Regions from separate parts of the Bacillus cereus group sp. Bce041 genome, predicted to be linked through region 2. Evidence: a T-box and tRNA genes for the amino acid it is inferred to sense, from the RefSeq annotation. Region 2 holds a T-box; the other holds one or more tRNA genes.

Region 1 (9,367 bases), on a different contig from region 2:
CTTTCGCATGAGGAGCCCACACTGTAAATCGTACCCCTTGAATCTCATCTTCCGTCACAACATGCGCGCCAAAGATGTTATAACTTTCATAGTACTTTTCTGTATGAAACTCATCTCGTTTCACTTCTTCACAATTTATTACATTCAATATGCTCACCTCACTTAGATGACAGAATTTTTTATACTTTAACTATTTCTGCGAAAAACTGCAATATCCTTGTTAATTTATAAAAAACATTCGTTTTTTTCTTAAAAATGTTAGTTTTTCTTCACATTTCCGTGTAAAATATCGAATTTTGACGAATATTCATTGTAAACGCTTCATTCTACTTCTATATTTCCTCCTATTATTTTTTTCTCAACCTTTATTTTATTAGGTTTATACTATTTTTCATGCTATTTTCCACTCAAAATCAAAACAAAATAATCTGTAATAAAAAAATGTTTCTCAACATTTTTTGTCATATTTTTATTGAAACGCGAAATTCATAAGCATATACTTGTTCTCAATAAAGAACTATGATCTTTCGTAACTATAATTCATAGCGGACTACTATGTTTACTTATTTATCCTTGTTGCGAACGGTTGCTATACAAATTTAACTAGGAGGCTTTCTTATGTCATTAAAACAAAAAGTAGGAATGGGAATTATCACCGCTTCACTTGGCTTATCCCTTACATTCGGCGGTGTATTCGCCTATTTCAGTGATTCAGAAACATCAAGTAACTCATTTCAAGCTGGAACACTAGATCTTTCTATTAATCCAAGTGTAATCGTTAATGTGAAAGATTTAAAACCAGGTGATTTTATTGAAAGGAACTTCAAGCTTGAAAATAAAGGTACATTGGATATCGCAAAAGTAGCACTTGAAACATCATATGAAGTTACAGATGCAAAGCAAAATAATGACGGTGAAGATTTAGGTGATCACATTATCGTCAAGTTTCTAGTAAATGATGGACAGCCATCTAATCCAAACGATGATCATGAGATTGTGTGGGAAACAAAACTATCACAATTAAAAACTATGAAACCTGAAGATGTCGCTACGTCTCTAGAACGTCATAACTTAATAGATGGTATTAAATCTGGTGAAACAGATTACTTACACGTCCTCTTCTCATTTGAAGATAACGACCGAGATCAAAATAAATTTCAAGGTGATTCCCTGCAGCTAAACTGGACATTCCATGCTGAGCAAACAGCTGGCGTGGAGAAATAATTTTTAAAAATATAAATTACCGGAGGCCTATACATGAAAAAGAAAAATCGTTTTGTTACCGGAATTGTAACAGCTGGCGTTTTGTTTTCAACTGCTATTCCGTTCAATGTACTTGCTGAAAGTCCTATTAACCAAATTGAATCTTCAAATGCTCATTCTATATTATCTAAGCTTTCTAAAGAACAACGCCTGGCATTACAAACGGTAGATGCCAACCCTGGTTTTACAATTTCACCAGATATTAATACGAGTAGTTCTGAGCCTGTAAATATCATCGTAGAATTTCAAACTGCTCCAGTAAAGATTAATGAATTAAAACAAAAAGAAAAAGGATTACAGTCTGCTCCTGAAAATATAAAAGCACGTATTGATCAAGAACATGAAGAATTCGAAAAAGGACTAAAACGTCTTTATCAATTCAGCCCATCAGTAAAATCAGGAAACTTCCAGTCTGTACAAATTAAACGTTCTTATAAGCATGCGATAAATGGTGTTGCGATGACATTACCAGCAAATACAGTAGAAGAATTGTTACGAATTGGCGTTGTAAAACGTATTTGGAAAGATTACGAAGTGAAATTAAATTTACCAAAACAAGCTGAGCAAAAAGCGCCTCAAAAACTAACAGATAGCATCCCGCAAATTGGAGTAGATAAGTTACATAGTGAGGGCATTACCGGAAAAGGAATTAAAGTTGGTGTATTAGATACAGGTATTGATTACAATCATCCTGACTTAAAAGACGTATATAAAGGCTATCGCGCGAAACCTGGTGAGGACTCTAGCAAAGTAGACCCAAACTCAGTAAAGGGTTGGGACTTTATTAATAATGATGCAGATCCAATGGAAACTACTTATTCAGAATGGCAACAATCTGGTGCTCCTGAATTTGATAACCGTGGTTCTTCCTTCTACACAGCCCACGGCACTCACGTAGCAGGTATCGTTTCTGCTCAAAAGAAGAACCAATCTGATTCAGCAGTAAAAGGTGTTGCACCTGACATTGAACTGTATAACTATCGTGTACTCGGTCCATACGGAAGTGGAGATAGTTCAGGTATTATCGCTGCAATTGATAAATCCATTTCTGACGGTATGAACGTTATTAACTTATCGTTAGGTGATGATAGCAACAATCCACTCGATCCAACATCTATCGCTGTTAATAATGCAATGCTTTCAGGCGTTGTTACAGTCGTTGCTGCTGGTAACTCTGGACCAAATCCATCAACACTCGGATCACCAGGTGCTTCACCATTTGCAATTACGGTTGGAGCAAGTGATAGCTCTATTTCCTTACCGAAACTATCAGGTCATGCTGGACAATTACAATTTCCTAACCTAATTCTATTCGGCAAAAACTTCACTGATAAAATAGAAGATTTCAAGGGACAAACTTTACCTATTGAATATGTAGGAATTGGTACGCCTGACGAGTTTAGTAAAAAAGATGTAAAAGGAAAAATCGCTCTCGTTGCACGCGGTACACTGTCATTTGATGAAAAAATTGCTAATGCAAAACAAGCAGGTGCAAAAGCCGTTATTATTTATAACAATGTGGATGGAGAAATTCCTTTCTACGTTGGCGAAAGTACAAAATACATTCCAGCATTCCGCCTAACGAAAGAAGAAGGTGAAAAACTAAAAGCTCAAATCGAACAAGGTAGCACCTCCTTAACTCTCGATGAAATTAATTACATTCAAACAGAAGGCGATCATCTTGCAGACTTTAGCTCACGCGGTCCTGTTACAGCAAATGATGATATTAAGCCTGATATTACAGCGCCTGGTGTCGCTATCCTTTCAACAGTTCCTGAATATATTAACGACCCGCAAGAGGGTGAAAACTACGCTGTTTCCTATGAGCGTATGCAAGGAACATCTATGGCTTCTCCTCATATCGCTGGCGTTGCTGCTCTAATTTTACAAGAACACCCAGACTACTCTCCGTTCGATGTAAAAGCGTCTCTTATGAACACAGCTAATGATTTAAAAGAAAAATATTCCGTATATGAAGTTGGAGCTGGGCGAGTAGATGCTTACAACGCCGTTCGTACAGAAACAAGCTTTAAAGTATTAGATACGACACAAACTGTTGTAAATGATGAAGTAATTGAAGTACCCGAAGAAACTGGATCTATTGCATTCGGTAAGTTTTATCAAAAAGACGGTGAAGCTCTTGAACAAAAACGAAATATAAAAGTAACTAATCATAATAAACAAGAGAAAAAAGAATTTAAAACAGAAATTTCTTATACACCAGCATCGTCTACTATTAACGATGCTGTCGCAAACGTTGTAAAAATCTCTGCTCCAGAAACAATTACTCTTGATGCTGGCAAAACAGGTGAAATTGAAGCAAAAATTAATGTTCCAGCCGGTGTGAAACAAGGCCGATATGAAGGGTACATTCATATTACGAACACAAAAAATAAAGAAGAAACATATCAAATCCCATTCTCTATTCGTGTATCAGAGCCTGGTATTGAAAATGCAATACTATCAAGAAAAGCAATTTCAACTGATACATCTAAATTCAATCCATACGGTGAATCGTATGTTCACGGAGCATTCCAATTAAACAGCGAACTTGAAACGTTAGATCTTATCGTAAAAGATTCCAAAACAAATAAAGCTCTTGGCTTCATTGGAACATTAAACACGAGTGGCCTAAAAACTGATGTGTATTACTACTTAGATTCATTCTTTAATGGAAAAGTGTATCCTTTTACAAATGATCCTGCAAAACCAATCGGTGATGAGAAAATCAACTTACCAGAAGGAGACTACACAATTGAGTTTGTCGGTTATGATAAGGCTGGGAAAGCACGTGTAAAAGGTGATTATGTTGTAATTGATAATACACCACCAGAAGTGAAATTAACTGGATTAAAACCTGGTATTTACGAGTTAAATGAAGAAAATTATACAGTAGAAGATGGCAAAAAAGCATTATGGATTAAAGGAAATGTATACGATTCAAACGTTGATTACTTAAAAGGAAAAGGATTAAACATTACGCAAGAAGCGAATGGCGTTATGTACTATGACTATTCTCCATACTTGCATAAGTTTTTACCGATTAATGCAAATGGCGACTTTAAAGTTGGCATTACACCTGACTCCTTCAGAACGGAAGGTCCAATGAACACAGGCGTATATATTTTCGATTATGCAACTGCAGGTCCTGACTATCCAAACGGTGTAAATAACTACTGGTTTATCCCGCAAGGTGCTCAATATGCAAAAACTAGTTACGATAAAAAAGAATTATATAAAAATGACGAGTTCACAGTAACACTAAACGCGAAACACGTAAAACAATTTGTTGCTGGGCAATTTAATGTAAACTTCCTAGAGAAGAACTTCAAATTTGCAAATGCGAAATTTAATCCTGCTTTTGAAAAGCTACTTTCCCAAAAAGGGGTAACCGCAAAAGTAAATGAACCGAAACTAGAGGCAGGCTCTGTTACAGTTGGCGGAGCTATCGATGATAAAAATTTTGCTGGATTAGATGGTGATTTCCCGTTCATTGATGTAACTTTCAAAGTAGAAAATGATGAGTTTTATGAAGCAAACGCTCAATTAGAATCACCAATTTTTGTTTACTGGAAACAAGGTGAATCAGAACCAAATAGAATGCGTGTACTTCAAGATCAAACATTCTCAGTTATGTCCTTAAACTCATTAGTAGAAGGAAATATTAAACCTGGTGCATTCTTAAATGAACGCGGATATTTAGATGAAAAGTTCGATTATACAAAGCTTGACGTAAAAGTATATGCGACTGATTCTTACCGTCATAAGTTTGAAGGCTCACTAGATAAATACGGATACTTCAAACTAAATGGACTTCCAGTTAATAAACGCGACTATAACTTATATGTAGAGGTGCCAGGACATTTAACAAGCCGCCTAACAACGAAACTTGGTACTGAAAAAGACGGTAAGTTGCTTGGCCAATATTATTATGCAAGACCTGACGAAAACCTTGCCGGCGATGTAAATGGTGATAAAGTAATCGATATTAAAGATGCTGAAATCATTGCTAGCAACTATGGTAAAAAAGGACTAACTGTAAAAGACGGAGATCTTAATAAAGATGGTATTGTCGACGAAAAAGATATTCGCTTCGTTGAAAAGAACTTCTTGAAAAAAGGGCCAGATGCATCTAAATCACAAACACCTATAGAAAAATCAAAAAGCGGTACACTGGCAGATATTTTAAAGAAATTAGGATTAACGCCTAAAAAATAATAAAGTGAAACTTTAATCAATTGAGGTTTTACTGCCCGGCAAATAGCGGAATAATAAAGAGCACTCTACGTAAAATAGAGTGCTCTTTTTCTATAAACGACCCTTATCCAGCAAAAGGGGTATATTGGGGATATACAAGGGAAACCGGAAAAGGAATTTATATTAAATTATATAAGTTCAGAGGTAAGAAGCAGTTTCCCACCTCTGAACTATTTAGCAATTATTATAGTACTGGTGCCATTGTTTCTTTTAATACTTTTACAGAATGAGCGAACTTCGCTTTTTCATCTTCATTTAGCTCAAGTTCTACGATTTCACGTACACCTTCGCGGTTAATTACAGCTGGAACACCTACGTAAGCATCTTTCTCGCCGTATTGACCTTCAAGGTATGCAGATACAGTTAATACGCTGTTCTCGTTGTTTAAGATTGCTTTAGTTACACGAAGTAGTGACATACCGATTCCGTAGTAAGTTGCACCTTTACGCTCGATGATATGGTAAGCTGCATCACGTACGTTTTCGAAGATTTTGTCTAAGTCTTCTTGTTTGTACTGTTCGTTGTTAGCTAAGATTGTTTCTAATTTTTGTACACCGATAGTAGCGTGGCTCCATACTGGAAGTTCAGTGTCACCGTGTTCACCAACGATGTAAGCATGAACGTTACGTGGATCTACATCTAAGTAGTCACCTAACATGTAACGGAAACGAGCAGAGTCTAAAGTAGTACCAGAACCGATTACGCGCTCTTTCGGTAAACCAGATTCTTTCCAAGTTACGTAAGTTAAAATATCAACTGGGTTAGTTGCGATTAAGAAGATTCCATCGAATCCGCTATCCATAATGCCTCGAACGATTTGTTTAAAGATCTTTGTATTTTTCTCAACTAAGTCTAAACGAGTTTCACCTGGCTTTTGTGGTAACCCAGCAGTGATAACAACTAAATCTGCATCTTTACAATCTGCATAGCTACCGCTCCAAACTTTTGTTGGTGATGGAGAGAATGGTACCGCATGGCTTAAGTCCATTGCTTCCCCTTCTGCTTTTGCTTCATTAACATCTACTAATACGAATTCTTCAGCTACACCTTGGTTGATCATTGAGTAAGCGTAACTACAACCTACAGCTCCTGTTCCTACTAATACTACACGATTGATACCTTTTTTCATGGTAATTTCCCCTCTCTATTGTTCACATATATTTTTTTATAATTGTTTAAGTAATTAATTAAAATACTAATTTAATGTTGTTTAACTTCTTTACATTCATATTGTAGCACGTATTATTGTGAATTACTTCACAAATTATGACCTATTTGTGAACTTTTTCACATAGAGTGTAAAGTTATTGGAATAGGTGTGGAATCCATTTCAATGGAGGCGTTTTCTTTAGATTGTGAAAGGGATTTTCTTGTGTTTTTTGTCGGTAAGTGAAATTACACCGGCGATTTTTAGAATATATCGACCGTAACTCAAATTATATCAGCGATTATTAAAATTTATCGATCGTAACTCAAATTATATCAGCGATTTTTGCAATATATCGACTTACCGACAAAACTCGACAATACTGACAACATAAAAAAACTGTCTTCAGTAGATCACAGCTATTGAGAGAAAGCAACTTCTTCTATATATTATTTATTTTCCACAGTAGCTCCCAGATGCATTTTTCATCGGTTTCTCCAAGTGTAGGAGGCTACAGCCATACAGCTGGGGTAAAAGTTCAAGTTGAAGTTAATTCCTTCATATTCATACAGGTCCAAATAATTAACATGATTGTATTTACGGCTCTCTATGTACCCAACTGCAACAGCGAATACTTCATATTTCTTCTATTGCATAAAAAAGCAGACTATCCAAAGTCCATTTTTATACAACAAAAAAGAGATAGCAGATTATGCTATCTCTTTTAGTATGACCCGTACGGGATTCGAACCCGTGTTACCGCCGTGAAAGGGCGGTGTCTTAACCACTTGACCAACGGGCCAGTTCTGGCAGAGAAGAAGGGATTCGAACCCTCGCACCGCGTTCGCGATCTACTCCCTTAGCAGGGGAGCCCCTTGAGCCACTTGGGTACTTCTCTATAAATATGGCTCCGCAGGTAGGACTCGAACCTACGACCGATCGGTTAACAGCCGATAGCTCTACCACTGAGCTACTGCGGAACAATTATGGTGGGCCTAAATGGACTCGAACCATCGACCTCACGCTTATCAGGCGTGCGCTCTAACCAGCTGAGCTATAGGCCCATAATTGAAAAGCGGGTGAAGAGAATCGAACTCTCGACCAGAGCTTGGAAGGCTCTTGTTTTACCACTAAACTACACCCGCATTAAATTGTAAATGGTGAGCCATGAAGGACTCGAACCTTCGACCCTCTGATTAAAAGTCAGATGCTCTACCAACTGAGCTAATGGCTCATTTTGAAAGTGGTGCCGACTAGAGGACTTGAACCCCCAACCTACTGATTACAAGTCAGTTGCTCTACCAATTGAGCTAAGTCGGCTTGCGACTTCAAAATGGTGGCTCGGGACGGAATCGAACCGCCGACACGAGGATTTTCAGTCCTCTGCTCTACCGACTGAGCTACCGAGCCTTTATGTAAAAATGGCGGTCCCGACCGGGGTCGAACCGGCGATCTCCTGCGTGACAGGCAGGCATGTTAACCACTACACCACGGGACCATTTGGTTGCGGGGACAGGATTTGAACCTGCGACCTTCGGGTTATGAGCCCGACGAGCTACCGTGCTGCTCCACCCCGCGATGATAAAATATTTACTTTAGAAAAAATGGAGGAGGTAGAGGGATTCGAACCCCCGCGCGACTCTCGCCGCCTGTCGGTTTTCAAGACCGATCCCTTCAGCCGAACTTGGGTATACCTCCGAGATATATACGTCTAATGGTGGACCTTGTAGGACTCGAACCTACGACCGGACGGTTATGAGCCGTCTGCTCTAACCAGCTGAGCTAAAGGTCCTTTATGGTAGCGGCGGAGGGGATCGAACCCCCGACCTCACGGGTATGAACCGTACGCTCTAGCCAGCTGAGCTACACCGCCATAAATGATATTAATATAAGTGGAGCCTAGCGGGATCGAACCGCTGACCTCCTGCGTGCAAGGCAGGCGCTCTCCCAGCTGAGCTAAGGCCCCATGTTTTTTAGGGATATCGGGAAGACAGGATTTGAACCTGCGACCCCCTGGTCCCAAACCAGGTGCTCTACCAAGCTGAGCCACTTCCCGTTAATAAAAGCGCGCCCGAGAGGAGTCGAACCCCTAACCTCTTGATCCGTAGTCAAACGCTCTATCCAATTGAGCTACGGGCGCATATGGTGCCGAGGGCGGGGGTCGAACCCGCACGGTGGTCACCCACCGCAGGATTTTAAGTCCTGTGCGTCTGCCTGTTCCGCCACCCCGGCATGTCATATTGAAAATTGGAGCGGAAGACGGGATTCGAACCCGCGACCCCAACCTTGGCAAGGTTGTATTCTACCACTGAACTACTTCCGCAAGACATGTATGAGTTATTTAATTAAAAGTGCGGGTGAAGGGAGTCGAACCCCCACGCCAAAGGCGCCAGATCCTAAGTCTGGTGCGTCTGCCAATTCCGCCACACCCGCATATTAATTTATTTAAGAAAAATGGGGCGACTGATGGGAATCGAACCCACGAATGCCGGAGCCACAATCCGGTGCGTTAACCACTTCGCCACAACCGCCATGATTTCTGGTGCCGACTAGAGGACTTGAACCCCCAACCTACTGATTACAAGTCAGTTGCTCTACCAATTGAGCTAAGTCGGCTAAATGGTGGAGGATGACGGGATCGAACCGCCGACCCCCTGCTTGTAAGGCAGGTGCTCTCCCAGCTGAGCTAATCCTCCATTT
Region 2 (9,367 bases):
CAATTAATACAAAATCGATATCACTAGCAGCTGTATATATAACGGCAGCCCACCATACATATGCCAATATTGTATTCGTAAATTCATACGCTTTATATCCAGCCTCATGCACAATGTGCTTTAATCCTTCATCTGCGTTTTTCGTCCACATTTTCATAGATTCCATATACGTTACACCTTGTTCAGGATATAGCTTATTATAACGATTTTTTGTTATAAGTCCGATAATTACTACAGTAGTTAAACAAACAATAGAAGCTACTAAATTCCACACCGCAAATGAAACATTTGTATCCTGCAACAGTGCACGTCTACATGTAATAACTGCATATACAAACCATGCCTGCGTAACTATATCGCCTACACGTAAATATATACTTATAATGCCTAATTTTCTGCCTTGTACGCTCTCTTCTTCATCGCGTGCCTCTGCTAACATACGTGTATTCTTCCAAGTATAGTACATCATTAAGATTCCAAAAATAGTACATATACCTATAAATGTATTGGATGATAATTTTCTCGGTTCATCCGAGAGTAAATTTAAAGCTATATAAGACGTTAAAAAGCCACCCATCATACTTAATGCTATTTTCCCCACAGAATCAAATTGTTTTTTTCGTTTACTCTTCATCGTCCTCTTCCCCCTCTACTAACGTAAATATTTCTTCCACCGGTACATTGAAAATTTGTGCGATTTTTAACGACAATACGATAGATGGTGCATAATCCCCGCGCTCAATTAAACTAATCGTTTGCCGTGATGATCCAATCGCTTTCCCTAAATCCCCTTGTGATAAACGATGCTTTGCTCGCAATTCCCTCACTCGATTTTGAAGCTTCATGTCTTCCCTCTTTTTCATTTATTTAATTAAAATTGTAAATAATATCCTTATCTTTGTCAATTATAATTGTCATTACGACTATAATAATTGACAAGATACTTATTTCTTATCCTGTATCAAATTCCTATAAAGAATGTAAAATGCGCATTAAACATAGTCTTGAAAATAAAAAAGTCAGTGCTTTTGCACTGACTTCCTAAATTCTGACATAGAATGGATTTCATATTAACTTGCGTTTTGTAGTAATACTCGTTTTAACTGCTTACGGAAACGAATACCTAACGTAACCGCTACAATCACAATAACTCCAAAAATGATTTTACCGATATGACCTTCTAGCACTCCAAAGATATCATGTAAGTTTCCACCTAACCAGTAACCACCGATTAAGAAGAATGATACCCAAAATAGAGCACCTGAATAAATTGTAATGGCAAAACGACGAAATGGTAAATTAATAATTCCTGCAAAGTATCCTGTGAAATGACGTACACCAGGAATAAAGAAACCAATAAAAATCAGGAAGTACCCATACTTATCAAACCACATTCTCGTTAAGTCAATTTTTCTTTGCGTTAAAAATACGTATTTCCCATACTTTTGAATGAAAGGCATACCTAATTTATTTCCTAAAAAGTATTGAATCGTCATTCCTACACTTGTCCCAATAAAGGATAGAATAATTAAAATCGGTAAACTTAAATCACCCTTATGTGCTAAAAATCCCGCATATGCTAACGTTGGCTCTCCCGGAAACGGAAGTGCAATATATTCTAACAGCAAGCCGACAAGTACAACATAGTACCCGTATTGCTGAAATAATTCATGAATCCATTCCATGTCATCTCTCCTTTCAATCACGTACAACTTCTTACTATTATTGTATAAAAAAATTGTCGAAATAACTATCACAATAGCTTACATTTTTATTACATTTTTGTAAGGGTCACACTAATGATTTTCGTTCTTTATTAAATAGTAAAAATCATTTTTCAAGTCGAAATAGCGAAAAGGCGCATTAATAACATGCAAATTTTATCCATTTTTTAGCACTAAAAAACCTCTCTTATTTTGTTCTCAATAAAAAACCATCACAAACTCATGCTAACTTCATATTAGCTTCATATACGTATTGTAAGATTATATCGGAATTTGTTGAAAAATTTAACCAATATATGACTAAGCATTAATTTGAATAAATATAAGTCGTTTTTCGAAATTGAAAAAAGGGTGAATACGAAATGGAAGCATATAAAATGCACGATTTTATTAATACAAATGTTGAATCTCATCAAAATGAAACCGTTTTTAATTTACAAATATGTGAAACAAGTGAATTTGACGTAAGTTTAACAAAATCTACAACACTATCTTTTATCGTTTCAAAAAAGAATATTAAAATTGTCACGAAAAAATGGATTAATTCAAATCAAGAAAGCATGATTGGCAAAAGCTACATCATTCCAACAAAAGCTTTTCATTATTTCTTACCAATCATCTCTGAAAATGAAGATGAGCTAAATATTCAAGTTCAAAGTTTTGGACTACGTGGTGAGCTTTTATTAAATGAAAGATTACTTATTGATAACAACAACAAACACAACAGCAAAATTACTACATTCTTTGAAACATTAGATGAAAATGTAAATAAAGCATTACGAGGATTACAACTTCATTGTATGTAAGACTCTTACGATAGTAAAAGGAGAATAACAATGAAAAAATTATTATTAAGCGCACTATTATCATTAGGATTTTTAACTCTTCCATTCGCTAGCGCAGAGGCAGCTACAACGAAAGATCAATTAATCGTAGACACTCAGTTAAATAAAATGGATTATTATCAGGATGGAAAATTTATAAAAAGTTTTACTGTCGCTACTGGAAAAGCTGCAACACCTACACCTAAAGGCACTTTTCAAATCGTAAATAAAATTAAAAATCGCCCTTATTATACAGGCAAAATTAAAGGCGGCGATCCACGTAATCCACTTGGTGACCGTTGGCTCGGATTAAATATGGCAGGAACTTACGGAACAACTTATGCGATTCACGGAACTAACAATAATCAAGCAATCGGCAAATGGACAACACTTGGTTGTATTCGTATGTATAACAATGATATACACTGGTTATTTGAGCGCGTTCAGCAGCAAGCTACTGTCACTGTAAAATAGCCTAAAAACAAGATTTATGTGTAGCCAAGAATTTTATGTCTTGGCTTATTTTATTTATTCATTTACAGTAGCAAAACAACTGTATTTACATATATAATAGGAATAGATTTAATTAGCTAATATTTAAACATTGATAAACGTAGATATTAAAATTATACAGTTATAATGTTTTATAAATTTTATAATACATACTATAATAGAACTACTGTAATTCTGAACTATTCAGTAACACTAAACTATTCCCCTTGCTACCTTCATGATTATTTTATAGCGGGGGCTTATTATATGTATAAACAATCTGAGTCACTCGAAAAATGATGAATTCGAATATTGCAGTAAAAAGCGTTATTTAGGAGGTGTTACTATGACGCATATACTGGTGATTGAAGACAACCCAGATATACAAGAACTTATTCGTGAATTTCTAATGGCACAAAACTTTACAGTTGATGTAGTTGGTGCTGGAACAGAAGGTATTCTTCTTTTCCAAAAAAATTCATACGATCTTGTCCTCCTCGATGTAATGTTACCAGATATAGATGGCTATAGTATTTGTAAAATTATGCGAGGACAATCTGATGTACCAATCATTATGTTAACAGGCTTACATAATGAAGAAAGTGAAATTAAAGGATTTGAGTTAGGTATTGATGACTATATTACGAAACCGTTCCATTATACTGTATTTATTAAGCGTGTAGAGGCTGTATTAAGAAGGGCAGCAACGAAGGAAGCAGAAGCTGCAACTATACTACAATTCCATGAATTGATGTTAAACTCTACAGCATATGCAGCTTATGTTCATGGTAATCAAATTGAATTGACAACAAAAGAATTTGAAATTATTTATACTTTACTGCAAAATCGAGGAAAAGTATTATCAAGAAGTGATTTGTTGAATAAGGTATGGGGCTATGAACATTATGGTGATGTAAGAGTTATAGATACACATATTAAAAACTTAAGAAAAAAATTAGGAATTCCTTATATTAAAACGGTGAAAGGCATTGGCTACAAAATCGAATCGTAGCAAAGACAACATCACCAAAAATATTTTCATCAAAACCTTATTATTTTGTATTCTTTTATCACTTTGTCTTTATCAAATTATTTACTTTCTAGCTTCAAACTACGATAAAGAACGTTTTGCGAAAGAAAATGGAACGCCGACTACAGAACAGGCGAATTCAGATAAGCAAAACGACGAAAGTAAAACGAAGCAAAATAAAGCTGTGTCAGAGGGGAGCATTTCTAATTTTCAATCTTCTATTATAGATTATAAATCTCTTTCTACAGCTATCAATCACCTTTTGCAGCCTAGCCAAACTGCAAAGGCAAAAGAACATACACAAAATCTTTCGGGGAAAAATAGCACTTCTAATCCGCCTACAGAAGCAGAAAAGAAAGCCGCTAATAATGATGCCTTACATACACAAAATGCAGCAAGTAAAACAAATGATACAAATGATAATCCAAAGTTAGCAGATGCGTTGCAGCAATTAGCTCCACATATTGGCGCGACAATGCTTGCATTATCACTACTCGGATCTTTAATTTATACAAAACTAATTGCCAAACCTTTTCAATATATGAGCGATGCTTTAAAAGATATTATGAATCTTGATTTCTCAGATAAAAAGCTACTTAACAAAAATACAGATCAAACAGATTTTAATTTGCAAGTAGCTGCTTCACAAGTACCAAATATTGTGAAGAATTTACATGCAAGCAATCAAGATTTAAGAAACGAGCTCAAGAAGGAACAACAATTAGAACAATCTCGTAAAGAATTTATGTCTATGGTATCCCATGAATTAAAAACACCAATCGCAGCCGTTATGGGACAACTAGATGGCATGATTCACGGAATTGGAGCTTATAAAGATAGAGATAAGTATTTGAAACGTTCCTACGAGATGATGCAAGACATTAACATATTAACGGAAAAAATGTCGGAATTATCCAAAATACAAAACCCTCAATTTAAACCGAATTTAGAAGTCATTTCTTTATCTAATATTATTGAGGATGTTATGAAGAAAGTAGATTACTTTGTATCTGTAAAACAATTAAATGTACAATCTAATATTAAACACGACGTACAAATTTTAGCTGATCCTAAATTTATTCAAACTGCTATTTTTAACATTATTTCAAATGCAATTCATTATACAATTGACCATCAGCACGTATATATAAAGCTTTATGAAAAACCAAATGGTTACGCATTAGAAGTATTAAATACAGGTTCACAAATTGATGAAGATAAACTTGCTCATTTATTTGAGCCTTTCTATCGCGCAAACCCTGATAAACACGGTTTAGTACAAGGTAGTGGTCTTGGATTATATATCGTGAAACAAATATTAGATAAACATCAGTTTCCTTATGGGATACAAAACACGCCTCAAGGTGTAAAATGTTCTATTGTATTCCCAAAAGCAATGTAAAAACCTACTACAATTTCATACCCCAAATTCATACTTCGTATGAGTGGCGGAATTTTGTAGAGTATATGACTCTGTTTCGTTCGCCCGTTATCCTTATTTGGATAGCGGGCGTTTTTTATTACTTAAAAGGAGGATTTTTTATGGAAAAGTTTAAATATTCATTGCTCGTTTTATTCGGTGCTTGCAGCTATGGCATACTTTCAACTATTTTCAAACTCGGATTCATAAATGGATTTTCAGCACATCAACTATTAGGGGGACAATATGTCTTCGGATGGATTGGACTATTTCTACTCGTTCTTTTCTTTTCACGTCATAAAGTAACAAAAAAACAATTCTTTTCCTTACTAACCGTCGGAACAACAATGAGTATGACCGGGATTTTCTACGCTATTTCTGTAGAAGAACTACCCGCATCTATCGCTGTCGTCCTACTCTTTCAGTTCACTTGGATTGGTGTCATTATCGAAGCAATTGCAAATCGAACATTTCCAAGCCGCGATAAGATTATATCTATCCTTATTTTGTTTGCTGGTACATTGTTTGCAGGTGGTGTATTTGAAGGCCTCGGACAAAGTTTTTCTACGAAAGGGATTATCTTTGGACTATTAGCTGCTGTCTCTTTTTCATTCTATGTTTTTGCAAGCGGGCGCGTCGCTACGGATGTTCCGCCTTATACGAAAAGCTTCCTTATGACAACAAGCGCTACTCTTATCGTATGCCTATTCTTTCCGCCAACCTTTTTAACAGACGGTGCTTTGCAAGCCGGTCTATGGAAATATGCTTTCTTCCTCGGATTATTCGGCGTTGTTGTACCTGTCATTTGTTTTTCAATCGGTGTACCAAAGGTTGGAACAGGGCTTGGTACAATATTAGGTGCAGCTGAATTACCAACTGCTATTATTGCTTCTATTACACTTGTACATGAAGTCGTAACGTTCATGCAGTGGATTGGAATTATTTTCATATTAGTTGGGATCTTCACTCCTCAGCTGCTTACGGCTAGGAAAGAAAGGAAACAAAATCGCGTGCATAGCGCTTGAAAAAATACAGAATTTATATAAAAGATATAACTGCAATTAAAATAAGTAAATTTATCTGGAGGTATAAATGACTATTTTAAGCATCGTATTTTTTGCTATTATGTGTATCTTCTTCCTAATAAGATATATGAAAGAAAAGAAATTTTACGATTTACTTCTCATTCCCGTTTGTATATATGCAGGAGCAGTGAAAACTCCTTTCGTAGAGTACTTAAACTTTAATACTACATTTAAAATAACGTATGATATTGCAGCTATTATTCTTGTAATCCTTGCTGTACTTTTCTTTTTGAAAGATAAGAAAGAGAATCATACTGCATAACAAAAGACCTTTCATTTACTTGAAAGGTCTTTTTCTCTATCTCATTTTACCGCTCCATACAGCTTCTCTATCTCATGCTCAATTTGTTTTACATCGATTCGCTCAAATAATGGCTGTACGCTATCAATTCTACTTGGCAACGTATTTTGCGGTTCCCAATTTCGTTTCACAATCGACAATGTGTTTCGAACTCTTTCACTTGAAAATGGTAAAAACGGTTCAAGGAGATTTGCAAAATTAGCGATAAGATACACACAGTTATAAATCGTTTCTTCACATGAAACTGGATCATCTTCTCTTTGTTTCCAAGGCTGCTTTTCATCAAAGTATTTATTTGCAAAACGTACTGCATCAAATATTGTTTCTAGCGCCACCTTAAATTTAGTTTGCTCAATCGCCTCTCCTACACGCTTATATAATCCTTCTACTTTATCTTTCAGCTCTACTTCAATACTTCCCTTCGGCACGATACCACCATAATATTTTTCGATAAACTTTAATGTCCGGTTCACAAAGTTCCCGTATGCACCTAATAATTCACTATTATGACTGTAAATAAATTCCCGCCATGAAAAATCAGTATCGCGATTTTCTGGTGCGTTGACGGTTAAAAAGTAACGAATAGAATCTGGATCATAGCGTTCTAATATGTCAGGCACCCATACTGCCCAGTTTTTACTTGTAGATAATTTTCTTTTTTCAACTGTTAAATATTCATTCGAAACGATATGACGCGGGATTGCTTCCTCCCCTATTCCAAGTAATACCGCTGGCCAAATGACGGAATGAAACGGAATATTATCCTTTCCGTGCACATAATATGTTTTCGCTTCGCTATCCCAAAACTCTTGATCATCTTTCCCTGTTTCTTCAGCCCAATGTTTACTCGCTGAATAATAGCCTGTCACTGCTTCAATCCATACGTAAATTTTCTTATCTTCATACCCTTCTACTGGAATTGGTACCCCAATTGGTAAATCACGTGATACGGCCCTATCTAGTAATCCTTCCTTTACATATCTCTCTGTTAGTTGAATCGCATTGTCGCGCCATGTCCCTGTTTGCTTGGCAATTTCTACAGCCCTTTTAATTTGCTCCTGAAATGTATGCAATGCGAAATAGAAATGCTCTGTTTCCTGTACAGATGGTGTACTACCACATAACTTACATTTCTTTTCTAACAAATCGAGTGGATCTAAAATAGCAGAACACGCATCGCATTGATCTCCTCTTGCTGCTTCATGACAATGTGGACATATTCCTTCTACATAACGATCCGGTAAAAACTGCGTACACGTTTCACAATATGCTTGTTCCACTGTTTTTTTAAAAATATGTCCTTCTTCTAATAAACGTAAAAAAACATTTTGAACCGTTTCATGATGGTGCTCACTATCTGTACGTGTATAGCAATCATAAGTAAAACCAAGGCTACGAAAACATCGCTGGAACTCTTCATGATACTGATCAGCAATTTCCTTCGCTGTCACACCTTCTTGTTTTGCTCTAATTGCAATCGGTGTTCCATTACAATCACTTCCCGAAACATACAACACATTCTCACCTTTTGACCGGTAATAACGTGCTAAAATATCTCCAGGTAATAAACTCGCAATATGGCCAAGATGTAATGAACCATTCGCATACGGCCAAGCGCCCCCAATAAAAATACTCATCTTACATTCCTCCTTTAAAATATAAAAAGCCCCACCCCTATCTTAAAAAAGATAAGGGCGGGGCTGTATAAACAGTCGCGGTACCACCTTATTTCGCCAATTACTCACATAATTAGCCTTAACAAGTACGGAGCTATATGCTCTTATACTGTGGTTTTGATAACGAGTACCAACTCTCGTCGCCGCCTACTATTATCATTTGATAAGTTCAGGACGAAGCTCAAAGGCCATTGTTCAAATGAATATTCTTGCTTCTTCTCAGCTACCGAAGCTCTCTGGAAAGAATGTGTTCATCCTACTTTTCCTTTTCAACGCTTTTACGTATAACAAGTATTGTACGACTTAATCACAGAAAAATCAAACTTTTATACGGAAAGAAAAGGAAATTCCATCCCCCTGCCTAATACCTATACGTTCACAAAAGGAGTGATAACATTGAACCAAAAACAACTAAGCACTATAAATGAAAAAAGCTGGAATACAGCTGCTTATGAAGCTTGGACGAATCGCCATGGGGCGCCAGAGGATTATGGAAGATCCCACACGCGAAGTAGCACATTATTTACCTTACATACAATCTCCAAAAGGAAAACGTATTATTAACTTACTCGGCTCAAAAGGAAATAAAGGTGTTGCTCTCGCTCTTTTAGGCTCTGACGTAACAGTTGTTGATATTTCAGCAAGTAATGCAAAATATGCAAATGAACTTGCGGACGCAGCAGGTGTCTCTATCCAGTATGTCGTTTCGGATGTATTAAATGTGCAGCTCTCCGAATCATTTGATATCGTATTGCTGGAACTTGGTGTACTCCATTACTTTCTAGATTTAAAACCACTCTTTCAAAAAATTGCTA

What was found. A T-box is a leader RNA that pairs with one kind of tRNA and senses whether it is charged. The one in region 2 lies ahead of metG (methionine--tRNA ligase), so its partner is inferred to be a tRNA-Met.
Region 1: it encodes a tRNA-Met, which carries the amino acid that the T-box ahead of metG (methionine--tRNA ligase) is inferred to sense. The anticodon was not compared.

Annotation. Positions count from the first base shown of each region.
Region 1 is NZ_JBQXON010000001.1:1,105,760-1,115,126, forward strand. It holds gene glgB (1,4-alpha-glucan branching protein GlgB) at 1-148, opposite strand, end outside; gene ACUN13_RS05830 (CalY family protein) at 619-1,224, shown strand; gene ACUN13_RS05835 (S8 family serine peptidase) at 1,258-5,481, shown strand; gene ACUN13_RS05840 (L-lactate dehydrogenase) at 5,705-6,649, opposite strand; tRNA gene ACUN13_RS05845 (tRNA-Glu) at 7,398-7,469, opposite strand; tRNA gene ACUN13_RS05850 (tRNA-Ser) at 7,475-7,565, opposite strand; tRNA gene ACUN13_RS05855 (tRNA-Asn) at 7,573-7,647, opposite strand; tRNA gene ACUN13_RS05860 (tRNA-Ile) at 7,655-7,731, opposite strand; tRNA gene ACUN13_RS05865 (tRNA-Gly) at 7,742-7,812, opposite strand; tRNA gene ACUN13_RS05870 (tRNA-Lys) at 7,826-7,901, opposite strand; tRNA gene ACUN13_RS05875 (tRNA-Thr) at 7,912-7,987, opposite strand; tRNA gene ACUN13_RS05880 (tRNA-Phe) at 8,002-8,077, opposite strand; tRNA gene ACUN13_RS05885 (tRNA-Asp) at 8,090-8,165, opposite strand; tRNA gene ACUN13_RS05890 (tRNA-Met) at 8,169-8,245, opposite strand; tRNA gene ACUN13_RS05895 (tRNA-Ser) at 8,273-8,365, opposite strand; tRNA gene ACUN13_RS05900 (tRNA-Ile) at 8,383-8,459, opposite strand; tRNA gene ACUN13_RS05905 (tRNA-Met) at 8,464-8,540, opposite strand; tRNA gene ACUN13_RS05910 (tRNA-Ala) at 8,561-8,633, opposite strand; tRNA gene ACUN13_RS05915 (tRNA-Pro) at 8,650-8,723, opposite strand; tRNA gene ACUN13_RS05920 (tRNA-Arg) at 8,734-8,807, opposite strand; tRNA gene ACUN13_RS05925 (tRNA-Leu) at 8,811-8,899, opposite strand; tRNA gene ACUN13_RS05930 (tRNA-Gly) at 8,916-8,990, opposite strand; tRNA gene ACUN13_RS05935 (tRNA-Leu) at 9,020-9,100, opposite strand; tRNA gene ACUN13_RS05940 (tRNA-His) at 9,123-9,198, opposite strand; tRNA gene ACUN13_RS05945 (tRNA-Thr) at 9,208-9,283, opposite strand; tRNA gene ACUN13_RS05950 (tRNA-Val) at 9,288-9,363, opposite strand.
Region 2 is NZ_JBQXON010000006.1:204,713-214,079, reverse strand. It holds gene ACUN13_RS20325 (DUF3169 family protein) at 1-634, opposite strand, end outside; gene ACUN13_RS20320 (helix-turn-helix transcriptional regulator) at 624-845, opposite strand; gene ACUN13_RS20315 (DedA family protein) at 1,071-1,685, opposite strand; gene ACUN13_RS20310 (DUF3978 family protein) at 2,087-2,530, shown strand; gene ACUN13_RS20305 (L,D-transpeptidase) at 2,561-3,022, shown strand; gene ACUN13_RS20300 (response regulator transcription factor) at 3,387-4,052, shown strand; gene ACUN13_RS20295 (sensor histidine kinase) at 4,030-5,472, shown strand; gene ACUN13_RS20290 (EamA family transporter) at 5,613-6,515, shown strand; gene ACUN13_RS20285 (hypothetical protein) at 6,583-6,837, shown strand; gene metG (methionine--tRNA ligase) at 6,879-8,513, opposite strand; T-box leader at 8,564-8,834, opposite strand; partial or broken gene ACUN13_RS20275 (class I SAM-dependent methyltransferase) at 8,949-9,367, shown strand, end outside.